Regions from separate parts of the Actinokineospora sp. UTMC 2448 genome, predicted to be linked through region 1. Evidence: riboswitches for the same ligand, from Rfam matches in the RefSeq annotation. Region 1 holds a riboswitch; the other holds the start of a gene.
What was found. Region 1 has a riboswitch for S-adenosylmethionine ahead of Actkin_RS03300 (methionine ABC transporter ATP-binding protein). Riboswitches for the same ligand answer to the same signal wherever they lie in the genome.
Positions count from the first base shown of each region.

Region 2: another riboswitch for S-adenosylmethionine. It lies ahead of thrC (threonine synthase); the one in region 1 lies ahead of Actkin_RS03300 (methionine ABC transporter ATP-binding protein).

Region 1 is NZ_CP031087.1:668,689-675,910, forward strand. It holds gene Actkin_RS03285 (hypothetical protein) at 1-458, shown strand, start outside; gene Actkin_RS03290 (ABC transporter substrate-binding protein) at 442-1,497, opposite strand; gene Actkin_RS03295 (4-(cytidine 5'-diphospho)-2-C-methyl-D-erythritol kinase) at 1,578-2,543, opposite strand; gene Actkin_RS03300 (methionine ABC transporter ATP-binding protein) at 2,560-3,567, opposite strand; SAM riboswitch class I at 3,746-3,835, opposite strand; gene rsmA (16S rRNA (adenine(1518)-N(6)/adenine(1519)-N(6))-dimethyltransferase RsmA) at 3,952-4,782, opposite strand; gene Actkin_RS03310 (TetR/AcrR family transcriptional regulator) at 4,788-5,387, opposite strand; gene Actkin_RS03315 (acyl-CoA desaturase) at 5,496-6,422, opposite strand; tRNA gene Actkin_RS03320 (tRNA-Gln) at 6,738-6,808, shown strand; gene Actkin_RS03325 (GGDEF domain-containing protein) at 6,852-7,222, shown strand, end outside.
Region 2 is NZ_CP031087.1:1,484,010-1,491,231, reverse strand. It holds gene Actkin_RS07010 (fibronectin type III domain-containing protein) at 1-1,382, opposite strand, end outside; gene holA (DNA polymerase III subunit delta) at 1,519-2,493, opposite strand; SAM riboswitch class I at 2,633-2,762, shown strand; gene thrC (threonine synthase) at 2,774-4,027, shown strand; gene Actkin_RS06995 (ComEC/Rec2 family competence protein) at 4,366-6,681, opposite strand.

The DNA of each region.
Region 1 (7,222 bases):
CGTGCGCACTCGCCGCGGTGCTGGCCATCCCGGTCTTCGGCGCGGCTTCGGCCCCCGGGCAGGCGCAGGCCGAGCAGGTGATCACGGTCTTCGGCACCCGGGGGCAGTTCACGCTGCCGGGCGCGCCCACCGTGGGCGCGACGTTCCTCGCGGGCGGCGAGCTGGCCGACGCGCGCAAGGCCCCGGTCGGACGGGCGGTGTCGTCGTGCACCCTCGCCGAGATCAGCACCGCCGTGCCGCCGGTCCTGACCGCGCACTGCTCGACCGTCTTCCGACTCGACGGCGGCGACATCCACATGTCCAGCCTGCGCGAGTACGCGAACGGGACCTTCAAGAACACGACCTTCGCCGTCACCGGCGGAACCGGCGAGTACAGCGCGGCGCGCGGCCAGACCCGGGCCGTGCTGGCGGACTCGAAGGCGGTCGTCTACCGGTTCGACGTCACCCTGACCGACTGACCAGCAGATCACCGCGGATGGGCGCGTCCGGGGCGCCGGTGTTGGCGACGACGACGAGGTCGCCGCCCTGCCACTGGCCCCCGGCCAGCGCGACCGCGGCCACGCCCGGCGCGGGGCCGCCCGGCCAGTCGATCGGGCCCGCGATCGTGGGGACCCGGGCGCGCCCGATCGCCTCGGCCAGCGCGGCGGGGTCGGTGGGGTCGGCCGCGTGCGCGAAGGCGTGCAGGGCGACCTCGAACAGGGCGTGCGCCAGGCCGAGCGGCTGCGCCCACGGCCTGCCGGTCGACTCCGTGTAGGCACTGGCCAGTTCCGCGGCGGTCGTGCCGTCCACACTGGACACATAAGGGTGGTCCGGGGTCCAGTAGACGATGGTGGCGACGCGGTCCAGGTTGTGCCGCCGCACGCCGAACGGGTAGGTCAACCACCGGGAGCAGGTGACCAGCCGCGGCGGGGCCGCCTGCGCGAGGAACGCGGCCAGGTCGGCGGCGGTCGCCGCGCTGGTGACGACGTCGACGTCGGCGAACGCGGCGATCTGGGGCGCGAAGTCCGGCGTCCCCTCGGTGTAGGCGGGCTCGTGCACCATCACCCGGTCGCGGCAGGCGGGCAGGAAGCCCCGGCGCAGCGCGGCGCCCTGCATGCCGTCGTTCCACAGGCACCCCACCGTGGCCCGCTCCGCGACCCGGTCCCACAGCTCGGCGAAGGCGCGCGCGATGTCGTCCAGGCCCCACGCGAAGTGGAAACCGGACGACCGGTACAGCTGCCAGGGCAGCGTCGTGGACAGACACGGCACGCCGAGCCGGTCGCACGCGTCGGCGGCGGCCGGGAGGACCGTGCTGCCCGCCATGGTCAGCACGATGGGCACCCGGTGCTCGACCACCAAACGCTCAACCGCCCGCCGCGCGCCCTCGGGCGTCGAGCGACTGTCGGCGGTGAAGATCCGCGCCCTGCCCGCGAACCGCGCGGCGACGAAGTCGAGCGGCTCCCCCAACGCCGAGAGCCTGCCCGTCCTGGGCACGACGACCCCGATCCGCAGCGACATGGGACAGGGCTACCAGCGCGCCCGACACCCCTCAACCGCAGTCACCCGACCGGTTACCGGTCCCGGCACGACCCGGATGATCAGGCGTGCACTTCCGGCGGCACCGGCCGGGGCGCGTCCTCGCCGCCGATCACCCGGGCGCCGGGCACCGGGCCGTGGGCCACGCGGACGGTGCGGCAGACGCCCGCGCCCGCCAGCTCGGCGGCCACGCGCAGCGCCGCCTGCTCGTCGGCGCACAGGAACGCGCAGGTGGGGCCGGAGCCGGACACCGTGCCCGCCAGCGCGCCCGCGTTCACCCCGGCGCGCAGCGTGCGGCGCAGGCCGGGCCGCAGGGACACCGCGGCGGCCTGGAGATCGTTCCCCAGCAGCAGGGCCAGCTGCCGGGGGTCGCCGGTCGCCAGCGCCTCCAGCACCGGCTCGACCGCGCCCGCCCGGGGCGGGGCGCCCTCCGCGCGCAGGCGGTCGAGCTCGCCGAACACCTTCGGGGTGGACAGGCCGCGGCGGTCGAAGGCCAGGACCCAGTGGTAGGTGTGCCGGGAGAGCACCGGCACCAGCTGCTCGCCGCGCCCGGTCCCCAACGCCGTCCCGCCGTACAGGGTGAACGGGACGTCGCTGCCGATGCGCGCGGCCAGCCGGGCCAGGTCGTCGCGGGTGACCTCCAGCCGCCAGAGCGCGGACAGGCCCACCAGCGTCGCCGCGGCGTCGGCGCTGCCGCCCGCCATCCCCCCGGCGACCGGGATGCCCTTGCGGATCACCACGCGCACGCGCGGCTCCTCCGGGTCGCGCCCGGAGAACCGCGCCAGCTCCTGCACCGCGCGCCACGCCAGGTTGGACGGGCCGGTCGGCACGGCGTCGGCGTTCTCGCCGACGACCTCCACGCCCGGCTCGTCCGCGACGGCCACGGTGACCTCGTCGGTCAGCGACAGCGCCTGGAAGACCGTCGTCAGGTCGTGGTACCCGTCCGGCCGCACGTCGCCCACCGCGAGGTGCAGGTTCACCTTGGACGGCACGCGAACGGTGACGGGATGCGGTACGACGGCGAGCACCCGACCAGCCTACGGGTCAGGCGGCGATGCCCTCCGGCCCCCGCACCGGACGCTTGACCACGCCGCCGCGCTCGCTGATCCAGGACAGCGTCGATTCCGCCTGCGGGCCGGACACCCCGAGCAGGAAGCGCGCGACCGGGGTTTCACCCACCCGGGTCAGCCCGCCGCCGATCACCGAGACGTCCGTGCCGAAGCGGCCGCTGGCCTCCGGCAGCAGCGCGCCGACCGCGGCGAAGCCGATCAGCACGACCTCGGCCGTGCGGTCGTGCGCGGCGCGCACGGACTCCGGGGTGTCGATCGCGGGCAGCAGCGCGTCGGCGATCGGGCTGCCCGGGTTCTGGATCAGCGACAGCAGCGAGCCGTTCGCCGCGACCCGGCCGCCGTCGAGCAGGGCGACGTCGTCGGCGATGCGCCGGGCGACACCGCCGTCGGAGGTCGTGACCAGCACGGTCGTGCCCAGCTCGCTGCGCGCGCGGTCCAGCACGGCCAGCACGCCAGCGGCGCCGTCGGCGTCGAGGCCCGCGGTCGGGTCGTCGGCCAGCAGCAGGCCGGGGTCGCCGATCAGGGCGCGGGCGATCTCGACCCGGGCGCGCTGGCCGGGGGTCAGGTCGGCGGGGGTGGCGCCCGCCCGCGCGGTCAGGCCGATCAGGTCCAGCAGCCTGCCGACGCGCTCGCGGCGCTGCGGGCCGTCGATGCCCGCCTGCTCCAGCGGCATCGCGATGTTGCCCGCCGCGGTGCGCTGCGGCAGCAGCTCGCCGTGGCCGACCACGCCGATGCGCCGGCGCGCGGCGCGCAGGCGGCGCTGGTCGAGCGCGGCGGTGTTGTAGCCCTCGACGCGGACGACGCCGCTGTCGGGCCGGTCCTGCAGGGAGACGAGCCGGGCGAGCGTCGACTTGCCCGACCCGGCGGCGCCCACGACCCCGGTGATGGCGCCGGGGGCGAGGTCGAGTGTGACGTCGTCGATGGCGACGACCTGGCCGGTGCCGGTCCAGAAGGTCTTGGTGGCGTTCTCAACGGTGATCATGACAGGGCTCCAGGCGCGCCCACGCGCCCCCAGGCGCGCGGGAAGAAGGGGTGTCCGAAGTGGATGAAGGCGACGGGCTACAGCTGGATCAGCTGGATACGCGCATTCGCCGACAGCCGGTCACGGTGCGCCTGCACTCGTCGATGACCCGCCTGCGGGTGAGAATCCCCATGTGGTTCCTCCATCGGTCCTGGCGGTAGCACCTGCCCGCGGTGGGTGGTTGCTGCGGCGTCACAGAGCCAGGTCTCTCGGCCGCTCCTGATGGATAGCTGACCCGAGTACACCCGATCGCCTGGTCGCCGCGCAACCCGCTTATGGCAGGTTCGGCCGTACCGTTCGCAACGTCACACTCTCGGAGTGCGGACCAGGACCCCGAACGGTCTACTACCGGCGGGTATGCGCGTGTTGAGCAATCCGCACGAAGTCGCCGACGGCCAGTTGCTCACCGCGCGCCCCGGGATCGACACCGGCGGCGACCAACGCCGCCTCGGCCCCGGCCGCCGACCCGGCCCAGCCCGCCAGCGCCGCCCGCAGCGTCTTGCGCCGCTGCGCGAAGGCCGCGTCGATCACCGCGAACACCGCGTCGCGGTCGGCGTCCGGCTGCTCGCGCCGCTCCAGCAGCACCAGCGCCGAGTCGACGTTGGGCACCGGCCAGAACACCGCCCTCGGCACGGTCGCCACCCGCCGGGCCGAGGCGTACCAGGCGATCTTCACGCTCGGCACCCCGTACACCCGCCCGCCCGGCCCGGCCGCCATCCGGTCGGCCACCTCGGCCTGCACCATGACGAGGACCCGCCGCAGCGTCGGCACGACGGCCAGCAGGTGCAGCACCACCGGGACGGCGACGTTGTACGGCAGGTTCGCCACCAAAGCCGTGGGCGCCAACGGAAGCGTGGACACCTTCATGGCGTCGTCGCACACCACGGTCAGCCGGTCGGCCAACTCCGGCGCGCGGTCCTCGACGGTCGCGGGCAGCCGCGCCGCCAGCACCGGGTCGATCTCCACCGCGACGACGGCGGCGCACGCGGGCAGCAGGGCCAGCGTCAGCGACCCGAGGCCCGGCCCGACCTCCAGCACGACGTCGTCGGGGGCGAGGTCGGCGGTGGCCACGATCCGCCGCACGGTGTTCGGGTCGTGGACGAAGTTCTGCCCCAGCTTCTTGGTCGGCCGCACGCCCAGCGACTCGGCCAGCGCCCGGATCTCCACCGGCCCCAGCAGGCTCACGACTTCTCCCGCAGTCCAGGCTTGCCCTCCAGGTTGGACAGCCCGTTCCAGGACAGGTTGACCAGGTGCGCGGTCACCTCGTCCTTCTTCGGCTTGCGCGCCTCCAGCCACCACTGGCCGGTCAGCGCCACCATGCCCACGAGCGCCTGCGAGTAGAGCGCGGCGAGCTTCGCGTCGTAGCCGCGCTTGCTGAACTGCACCCCGAGGATGTGCTCGACCTGGCTGGCGATGTCGTTCAACAGGCTGGAGAACGTCCCGGTGGACGTGGCCACCGGCGAGTCGCGGACGAGGATCCGGAAGCCGTCGGTGGAGCCCTCGATGTAGTCGAGCAGCGCCCTGGCCGCCCGCTCCAGCAGCAGCCGGGGGTGCGCGTCCTCCGACAGCGCCCGCGTCATGCCCGCCAGCAGCGACTGCATCTCCCGGTCCACCACGACGGCGTAGATCCCCTCTTTGCCGCCGAAGTGCTCGTACACGACGGGCTTGCTGACGTTGGCCCGGTGCGCGATCTCCTCGACCGACGCCGCCTCGAAGCCCTTCTCGGCGAACAGGGCGCGGGCCACGTCCAGCAGCTGCTCCCGACGTTCCCTGCCGCTCATGCGCACGCGAGCCACCGCGGACACCTCCGTTCCGGCGCCCGCGGCGCTGCGTCGCCGCCTCCCCGCCACCCGGGGGAGCCTAGTGCTCTCCCGGGTGGCGGGCCGCCGCTACTTCGCCGAGATCTTCTCCAGCCGCTGCGGGGTGGGCCAGCGCACGTCGGTGGCCCAGCCGAACTTCTCGAACAGCCAGATGAGCCGCGCCGAGGTGTCGATCTGGCCCTTGAGCACGCCGTGCCGGGCGCAGGTGGGGTCGGCGTGGTGCAGGTTGTGCCAGGACTCGCCGAAGCTCAGGATCGCCAGCGGCCAGAAGTTGGCGGCCTTGTCGCGGCTGGCGAAGGGCCGCTCGCCGATCATGTGGCAGATCGAGTTCGTCGACCAGGTGACGTGGTGCAGGATCGCGACGCGGACCAGGCCCGCCCAGAAGAACGCGGTGAACGCGCCCCACCACGACCAGGTCAGCAGGCCGCCGATGAGCGCGGGCAGGATCAGCGTCAGGCCGGTGAGCAGCGGGAACAGCTTGTTGATCCGGACGATGTCGCGGTCGGCCAGCAGGTCGGGCGCGAAGCGCTGCTTGTTGGTCACGCTGTGCTCGAACAGCCAGCCCATGTGGGCGTGCCAGAAGCCCTTGGCCAGGGCCACCGGCGAGGTGCCGAACAGCCAGGGCGAGTGCGGGTCGCCGTCGCGGTCGGAGAAGGCGTGGTGGCGGCGGTGGTCGGCCACCCAGGTGATGGGCGGGCTCTGCACGGCCATGCTGCCCATGACGGCCAGGACGATCTTCAGCGGCCGGTTGGCCTTGAACGAGCCGTGCGTGAACAGCCGGTGGTAGCCGACGGTGACGCCGAGTCCGGAGAAGTAGAAGAAGAACACCGCCAAGGCGACGTCCAGCCAGGTGAGGCCCCAGCCCCAGGCCAGTGGCACCGCCGCGATCAACGCCGCGAACGGCAGCAGGACGAACACGTACACCCCGATGCGGGTGGCCAGGTTCCGCTGCCCCTCGATCAACGGCTTCGGCCCCGCGCTGACGGTTGCTGTCATGGGTTCCCTCTCTTGCCGATCCACCTGCTAAGGGCAGGCTCACCTACGCCTCCGTAACCTTCGTTAGCGTAAGCGGAACGCCCTTTGCCCGACATATGGCATTCGGTGGTACCCGCCACCCGGACGACGCCAACCTCGCGGCCCGTCGGGACGCTCCGCGATCACCCGAACCGCCTGCGTGCACAGGGCCCACGATCATGTGACGCCGATAACACCCGATCGGACGCGAGAGTAGGCCAATCGCCCGGGTACTGGTGCTCCCCGATGGCGAACCATGCCACGATGGGGCCCGCGTACGAGCCCCGGTTCGTTCGATCCGCCGTGGTGTAATGGCAGCACCTTGGATTTTGGTTCCAATGGTTCAGGTTCGAATCCTGGCGGCGGAGCACGTTCAACCCCACCGACTCGCCAAGGGGTGCAGCGACGCACGTGGACGCCGAGCAGCGGGACGACGCAGACCTGCCCGCGTTGGAGGAGCGCTCCGACGCCTGGCTGGTGGGCCGTGCCCGGGAGCTGCTCGCGATCATCCAGACCTCCCCGGCCGCCGAGCGCCGCAGGCACACCGCCGAGGTCGACCGCCTGCTCGCCGAGGCCCAGCACCGGGGCGAGCCTCGCATGGTCGCGCAGCTGCTGCGCTCCGCCGTCGCGGTCCGGGTGGTCAACGCCGAGTTGGCCGACTCAGCCGAGCCGCTGCTCGACGAGATGCTCGCCCACACCCGCCGCCACGGCCTGGTCGTGCTGCAGGCCGACGCGCACGCGCTGCGCGGGCGCAGGCTGCTCATCGCCGGGGCCGAGGACGC
Region 2 (7,222 bases), 820 kb from region 1:
CGTCCGGTCAGGGGGACGGTGGCGCGCGACGCCTTGATGGTCGTCTCGCCGCTGAGGGTGTAGGCGATCTCGGCTTTCCTTGTCCGGGCGGTGATCTGGGCGGGCTCGGACGCGTTGCCCTCGGCGTCGAGGGAGACGACCCGGATGGTGTGGTCGGTGTCCGGCGCCAGGCCGCGGACGACGGCCTCGGCATCCTCCACATCGGACACCTGATCGCCCGTGGACACGCGATAGCCCGCGACTTCCGAACCGGCTGGCGGCTTCCACGCGAGGTGCACACTGTCGTGGGTCGTGGCCACGACGGTCAGGTCGACGGGCGGCCCGACCTCGCCCGGGGTGACCACCTCGGCCAGGAGCGGGTCCTGACCGGGGACGATCCGGCACGTGACGGGCACGGTCTCCGGCGGGTCCGGGCTCGGGTTCACGCTGCGCAGTCGCATGTGGATGGTCGAGTCGGCGAGGACGAGCCGGTTGACGCCCGCGTCGGTGAAGGTCACCGGCGGGTGCCAGCCCGTGCCCTCGACGGTGAACCGACCGCTCTCCGGGATGGCCGTCTCCACGAACCGGATGGCGGCGGTCGTCCGCCGCACTCCTGCCGGGGTCTGGATGTCCACGGCCATGTCCGCCGTGCCGCGGAACCAGCCCGCGCCGACCAGCCGGAACGCCTGGGTCGCCTGCTCGGTGAACTCGACCCGCACGGTGAACGGCAGCGGGCCGACCGGCTCGCCGCGCGGGGCGGTGCCGGGGATCTCGGCCACCACGGTGATCGCGAGCCGCTGGTTGCCGATCAGCGGCAGCGCGCATTCGTGGTCGAGCGTCCGCGTGACCGGGACAGCGGGCGTCGGCGCGCGGACCGTGCCGAGCAGCGTGTCGGCGGGCTCGGCCGAGCAGGCGGAGTCGTACCCCTCGCCGCCCTTGCGGACCCGCAGGACGAGGTCGGCCGAGCGCACGTGGAACCGGATCTCGCCGGGCGCGGTGACGGTGACGGCGGGCAGGCGCACGGAGTCGTGGATCGTGAACCCGCCGCTCTGGGGCACGTCCCGGTCGGCGAGGTCGACCGGGAGGGTGACCACGTGGTCCCCGTCCGGCTTGTCGATCGTCACCTCGAGCCGGGCGGTGCCGCCGATCGTGTCGGGGCGGTGGAATCCCAGGTCCGCCTCGGTGAACCGGACGCCGATGCCCACATAGGTCTCCACGGTGTCGCCGATCGCCGCGTACGCCGGGATGTCGCCGCTGACGATCACCGGCACGGTCCGCTCGCCGATCAGCGGGAAGGCGCAGCGGTGGTTCTGGGTGAGCGAGACGGGTTCCGCGGCCGCTGGACCGATGGCGGCGAACACCATGAGCAAGGCGAGAAGCGCGGCTGTTCCACGGCGATTCATCGGCGCGATCCCCCATCGGAGACGACGTGATCACGCCTATCCGAGCCCACTTCCCGACTGCGGCACAAGGCATCCGGGCGAACTTGTCACCGTCTTCATCCCGCGGCCGCCGCCGATGCGAACGACCGCACAAGCCTCACAGGCCGCGGGCGCGGGCCAGCCGGAGGACGGCGCGCTCCAGCGCGTAGTCGGCGTCCACGGCCGCGCCCTTGACGTCGGCGTTGACCTCCGCAGCGATCTGCATGGCCGTCACCAGGCCCTCGGCGCGCCAGCCGCGCGACTGGGCGACGGCCTTCTTGACCTTCCACGGCGGCATGCCGAGCTGCTGGGCCAGCCGGAACGGGTCGGCGCGCCCGGCGCCTGCGACCCGGGCGATCGTGCGGACGGCGTCGGCCAGCGCGTCGGCGACCAGGACGTGGGCGACGCCCAGCTGCAGGGCCCAGCGCAGCGCCTCCAGCGCGCCCCCGACGTCGCCGGTGACGGCCTTCTCCGCGACGGCGAAGCCGGTGACGTCGGCGCGGCCGCGGTGGTAGCGGCGCACGGCCTCCTCGGTGACCGTCCCGCCGGTGTCGGCGACCAGCTGGGCCGCCGCGGCGGCCAGCTCGCGCAGGTCCGAGCCGACCGAGTCGATCAGGGCGGCGACGGCCGCGCCGTCGACGCGCCCGCCCGCCCCGCGGACCTCCTCGCGGACGAAGGCCTCGCGCTCGGCTGGCTTGGTGATCTTCGCGCACTCGGTGACGACCGCTCCGAGCTTGCGCAATGCGGCGACGAGGTCCTTGCCCGCCTTGCGGCCGCCGCCGTTGTGGGCGACGACGAGGACGATGCCCTCCGCGGGCGCCTTGGCGTAGCTCGCGACGGCGGCGGCGATGTCCTGGGTGATCTCCTGCGCGGCGTCGAGCACCACGACGCGCCCCTCGGCGAACAGCGACGGCGAGACGAGTTCGGCCAGCTCGGGGGGTGTGAGGTCGGCCACCCGCACCCGGGTCAGGTCGGCGGCCGGGTCGGCCAGCCGGGCGGCGTCGAGCGCGGCGCGGACGGCGCGCTCGACCAGCAGTTCCTCCTCGCCCAGCACGAGCTGCAAGGGGGCGGGGGCGGCCGCGGGGGACTTCACACCGGCATCCTGCCATGCCACGCCGACACCGGCGGGTAGCGCAAGGGCTCTCGCATGATGGACATCCTGTTGGTCACCCGGCCCCTGGTTGTCGTAGCGTGTCGGGCGAGGCCCGAACCGGGCCCGTACAACTGAATACCGCTCATCCAGAGGGGCAGAGGGAACGGCCCGAAGAAGCCCCGGCAACCGGCGTGAGTGTCACCTCCATGTGCGAGGGCGGCCACGACCACGGTGCCAATTCCGACCCGCGGACGCGGGAGAGATGAGGAGATACCTCGCGATGACTGCTGTGGACATCACGCCCGCCCTCGACCTCGGTCCCGCGCGCGCCCTCTCGTGCCGCGAGTGCGGTCACCAGATCCCCCTCGCCCCGGAATTCGCCTGTGCTGAGTGTTTCGGCCCCCTCGAGGTGGCCTACGACTTCGGCTCGGTCACCCGGGCCGACATCGAGGCGGGCCCCAAGTCGATCTGGCGCTACCGCCGCCTGCTGCCCGTCCCGCCGGACGTGGAGTCCCACCCCAACACCGACCCCGGCTTCACCCGGCTGGTGAAGGCCGACCGCCTCGCCGCCGCCCTGGGCGTCAAGTCGCTGTGGGTCAAGGACGACACCGGCAACCCGACCCACTCGTTCAAGGACCGGGTCGTCGCCGTCGCCCTCGCCGCGGCCCGCAAGCTCGGCTTCAAGGTGCTCGCCTGCCCGTCCACGGGCAACCTGGCCAACGCCGTGGCCGCCGCGGCCGCCCGCGCGGGCTGGGATTCGGTTGTGCTGATCCCCTCCTCTCTCGAACGCGCCAAGATCCTCACCTCCGCGGTGTACGACGGCTCGCTGATCGCCGTCGACGGCAACTACGACGACGTCAACCGCCTGGCCACCGAGCTCGCCGCGGAGAACGAGGACTGGGCGTTCGTCAACGTCAACGTGCGCCCGTACTACGCGGAGGGCTCGAAGACCCTCGGCTACGAGGTCGCCGAGCAGCTCGGCTGGCGCCTGCCCGGCCAGGTGGTCATCCCGGTCGCCTCCGGCTCCCAGCTCACCAAGGTGGACAAGGCCTTCCGCGAGCTGGCCACCCTCGGCCTGGTCGAGGACACCCCGTACCGCGTCTTCGGCGCGCAGGCCACCGGCTGCTCGCCGGTGTCGGCGGCGTACAAGGCCGACCAGGACGTCGTCGTCCCGGTGAAGCCCAACACCATCGCCCGCTCGCTGGCCATCGGCGCCCCCGCCGACGGCCCCTACGTCCTCGACACCGTCCGCCGCACAGGTGGCGCGGTGGAGGACGTCACGGACGAGGAGGTCGTCGAGGGCATCCGCCTGCTGGCCAGGACCGAGGGCATCTTCGCCGAGACCGCGGGCGGCGTCACCGTCGCCACGGCGAAGAAGCTCATCGAGACCGGCCAGCTCGACCCGGACGCGGACACGGTGCTGCTCATCACCGGGGACGGCCTCAAGACCCTCGACGCGGTCGAGAACCACATCGGCCCCAAGGCCGTCGTCCCCCCGAACACCGCAGCCGTCCGCGCCGCCCTGGACAGCTGAGTCCACACCGGACTCCCAAGACGACCCCCTGGGCCCCGGCTCAGGGCGGCTCTCCGGACACCGCTTCTCAGGGCTGCCCTCTGGGCACCGCTCTGAGGGCGGCCCTGGACACCACCTCTCAGAGCGGCCTCTGAGCACCAGCCCTCTGGACACCGCCCTCGGGGCGGCCCCCTGAACACCGCCTCCCAGGGCGGCTCCTGGCACCAGCCCACCGGCCAGCACCCCGGGCACCGCCTCTCAGGGCGGCTCCTGGCACCAGCCCACCGGCCAGCACCCTGGGCACCAGCCTCAGGGCCGCCCCCGGGCACCAGCCCACGGCGACACCCTGGGCGCCAGCCTCAGGGCGGTCCCCTGGACACCAGGACGGGCCCGGGCAGCACGGCGACGTCTCCCCCGGCGTCGGTGCGCGCGGTGCGCGCGCCGATCCGGGCGAGCGCGGCGAGCGTGCCCGGGTTCGGGTGGCCGTAGCGGTTGCGCGCCCCGACGCTGACCACCGCCAGCCTCGGCCGGACGGCGGCCATGAACGCCGGGTCGCTGAACCGGCTGCCGTGGTGCGGCACCTTCACCACCTCGGCGGCCAGGTCGGCCCCGGACGCCACCAGGTCGGCCTGGGCGGTGAGCTCGATGTCGCCGGTCAGCAGGACCCGGCCAGCGCCCGTGCGGGCGAGCAGGACGAGCGAGGCGTTGTTGATCGCGCTGCCGTCGGCGTCCTCCGTTTCGGCATCCCCTCCTTTCGGGTGTAGTACGTCGATGGTCAGTCCGGGCCAGGCGAGCCTGCGCCCGGCGGTCAGCTCCACCACGGGCGTGCCCTCGGCGGTGTCGCGCACGCGGTCCCACGCCCAGTCGGGCTGTCTGCCTGGCCCGACCACGACCGCGCCGGGCGGCCACCGGTCCAGCACGGCGGGCAGGCCGCCGATGTGGTCGGCGTGCAGGTGGCTGAGCACGACCGCGGCCACCCGCGTGACGTCGAGCCGGTCGAGGCACTCGACGAGCGGTCCGGGCTCGGGCCCGGTGTCGACCACCACGACCGTCCCCGGCTCGGCCGTGGCGAGCACCGCGCCGTCGCCCTGCCCGACGTCGCAGAACACAGCGGCCCACCCATCCGGCGGCCATCCCGGCAACACCACCCGCACCGGGATGACCACCAGCAGCGCGCCGACGAGCCCCAACGCCACCAACGCCCGCGTCCTGGGCAGGCGGACCGCCAAGACGAGCACGCAGGCGGCCGCAGCCGCTGCCAACCCGCCCCACCAGCCGTCCGGCCACGGCACGGCCGCACCCGGCACCGCCGCGGCGTGGTCGGCGACGGCAATCAGCCACTCCGTCTCCGGCCCGGCGACCGCGACCAGGACCTCGGCCGCGCCCGACCACACCGGCGCCACGAGCGCAGCGACCACGCCCAACACCGTCGCGGGCGCGACGACCGGCGCGGCCACCAGGTTGGCCACCACCGCGACCAGGCTCACCTGACCGCTCATCCCCGCCACCACGGGCGCGGTAACCAAGTGCGCGGCCGCCGGGACGGCCAGCGCCTCGGCGATGCCCGGCGGCACCCGCCTCCGCTGCAACGCCACCGCCCACCGCGGCGCGATCAGCACCAAGCCGGTGGTGGCGAGCACGGACAGGACGAACCCGAAGGACACCGCCATCGCGGGGTCGACCGCGACGAGGCCCACCACCGCCACCGCGAGCGCGGGCAGCGTCGACTTCTCCCGGCCGAGCGCCAGCGCCAGCAGCCCGATGACCCCCATGACGGCGGCCCGCAGCACGCTCGGCTCCGGCCCGGCCAACACGACGAACCCGACCATCGCCGCCGCGGCGCCACCCGACGCCGTCCACGGACCCGCCCGCAGGAGGCGGAGCAGGAACAGGGCGAAGAAGCCGACGATCGCGAGATTCGCCCCGCTGACGGCAAGCAGATGCGTCATGCCCGCGGTGTCGAAGTCCGCGCGGACGCCCGGCGGGAGCCCGTCGGTGTCGCCGACGACCAGGGCGGGCAGCAACCCCGCCGCCTCCGGCCCTAGCACCGCCGCCGCCGTCTCCCGCAACCCGGCCCGAAGCCCACCCGCGATGCGCTGCGCGGCGCCGGGTTCGTCCACATCGGAGGGAGGGCCGCGCACGTTCACCGTGGCCACCGTCAGATCGCCGGACGGAGCCGGAGCCAACCGCGCCTGCGCGGTCGCCTGCTGCCCCGGGAGGAGCCGCCCCCACCGCTCAGCCGGGGCGAAGACGACGACCACCCCGCCACTGGGTACGGCGGGAGTGGGGACGGCACGCGCGGCGATGACCACGCTGCGGACCCCCGCTGGCGTACCGGCGTATCCAGCGGACCGGATAGGCCGAGGCCGCTCGGCCACCTCGATGCGGATGACGACGTCGACCTCGGCGGCCGCCATGGCTCGAAGCGGATCCCCGCCCGCGCCCCGGACGCGCTCGGCGACGGGAACGACGGCAAGCACCCCGGCCGCCAACAACGGCCACGCCGCATGGACCCCGCCGCCCCGCCCCCGCGCGATGACCGTCGCCGCCACCCCCACAGCCACCACCCCGACCGCCGCCGCGGCCGCCCAGTGGACGAGGAGCCCGAGAAACGCCGCCCCCCAAACGACCCCGGCGGCAGGGACGAGCCGCCAGTCGTGGCTGGCCGGGACCATGGCAATTCCTCCTTGAGCCGGGCAGCACCCTGGCGCTGCCCGAGAGCCGAGCGACAACAAACCCCAGGCGGGGCAAACGGACTGACGAACCGACAGGGAACGCCGGTGCAGGGCGGGGAGAGAAGCGGACACCAGGAGATCGATGGGGAGGAGCTCGGCGGGGAGGAGATGGACGCGGCCGGGCGTCGGTCCGCTGGAAGCGGCGGAACCAACCGAAGCTTCGACCGGGCGGTGCGGGGTGTCGTGCCATGACCAGCTACCGGGTTAGCGGCCGCCGAGTCGGCGGCGGGATCAGCGGCCGCTGGGTCGGCTGCGGGATCGGGGGTGCCTAGCGGGTTGGCGACCGCTGGTTCGGTTGCGGAATCAAAGACTCCTGACAGGTTGGCGGCCGCCGGGTCGGCTGCGGAATCAAGGGCTCCTAGCAGGTTGGCGGCCGCTGGGTCGACTGCCGGATCGGGAGTGCCTAGCACGTTGGCGGCCGCCGGGTCGGCTACGGATAGGAGGGTGCCCGGCGGGCTGGCGGCCGACGGGTCGGCTGCGA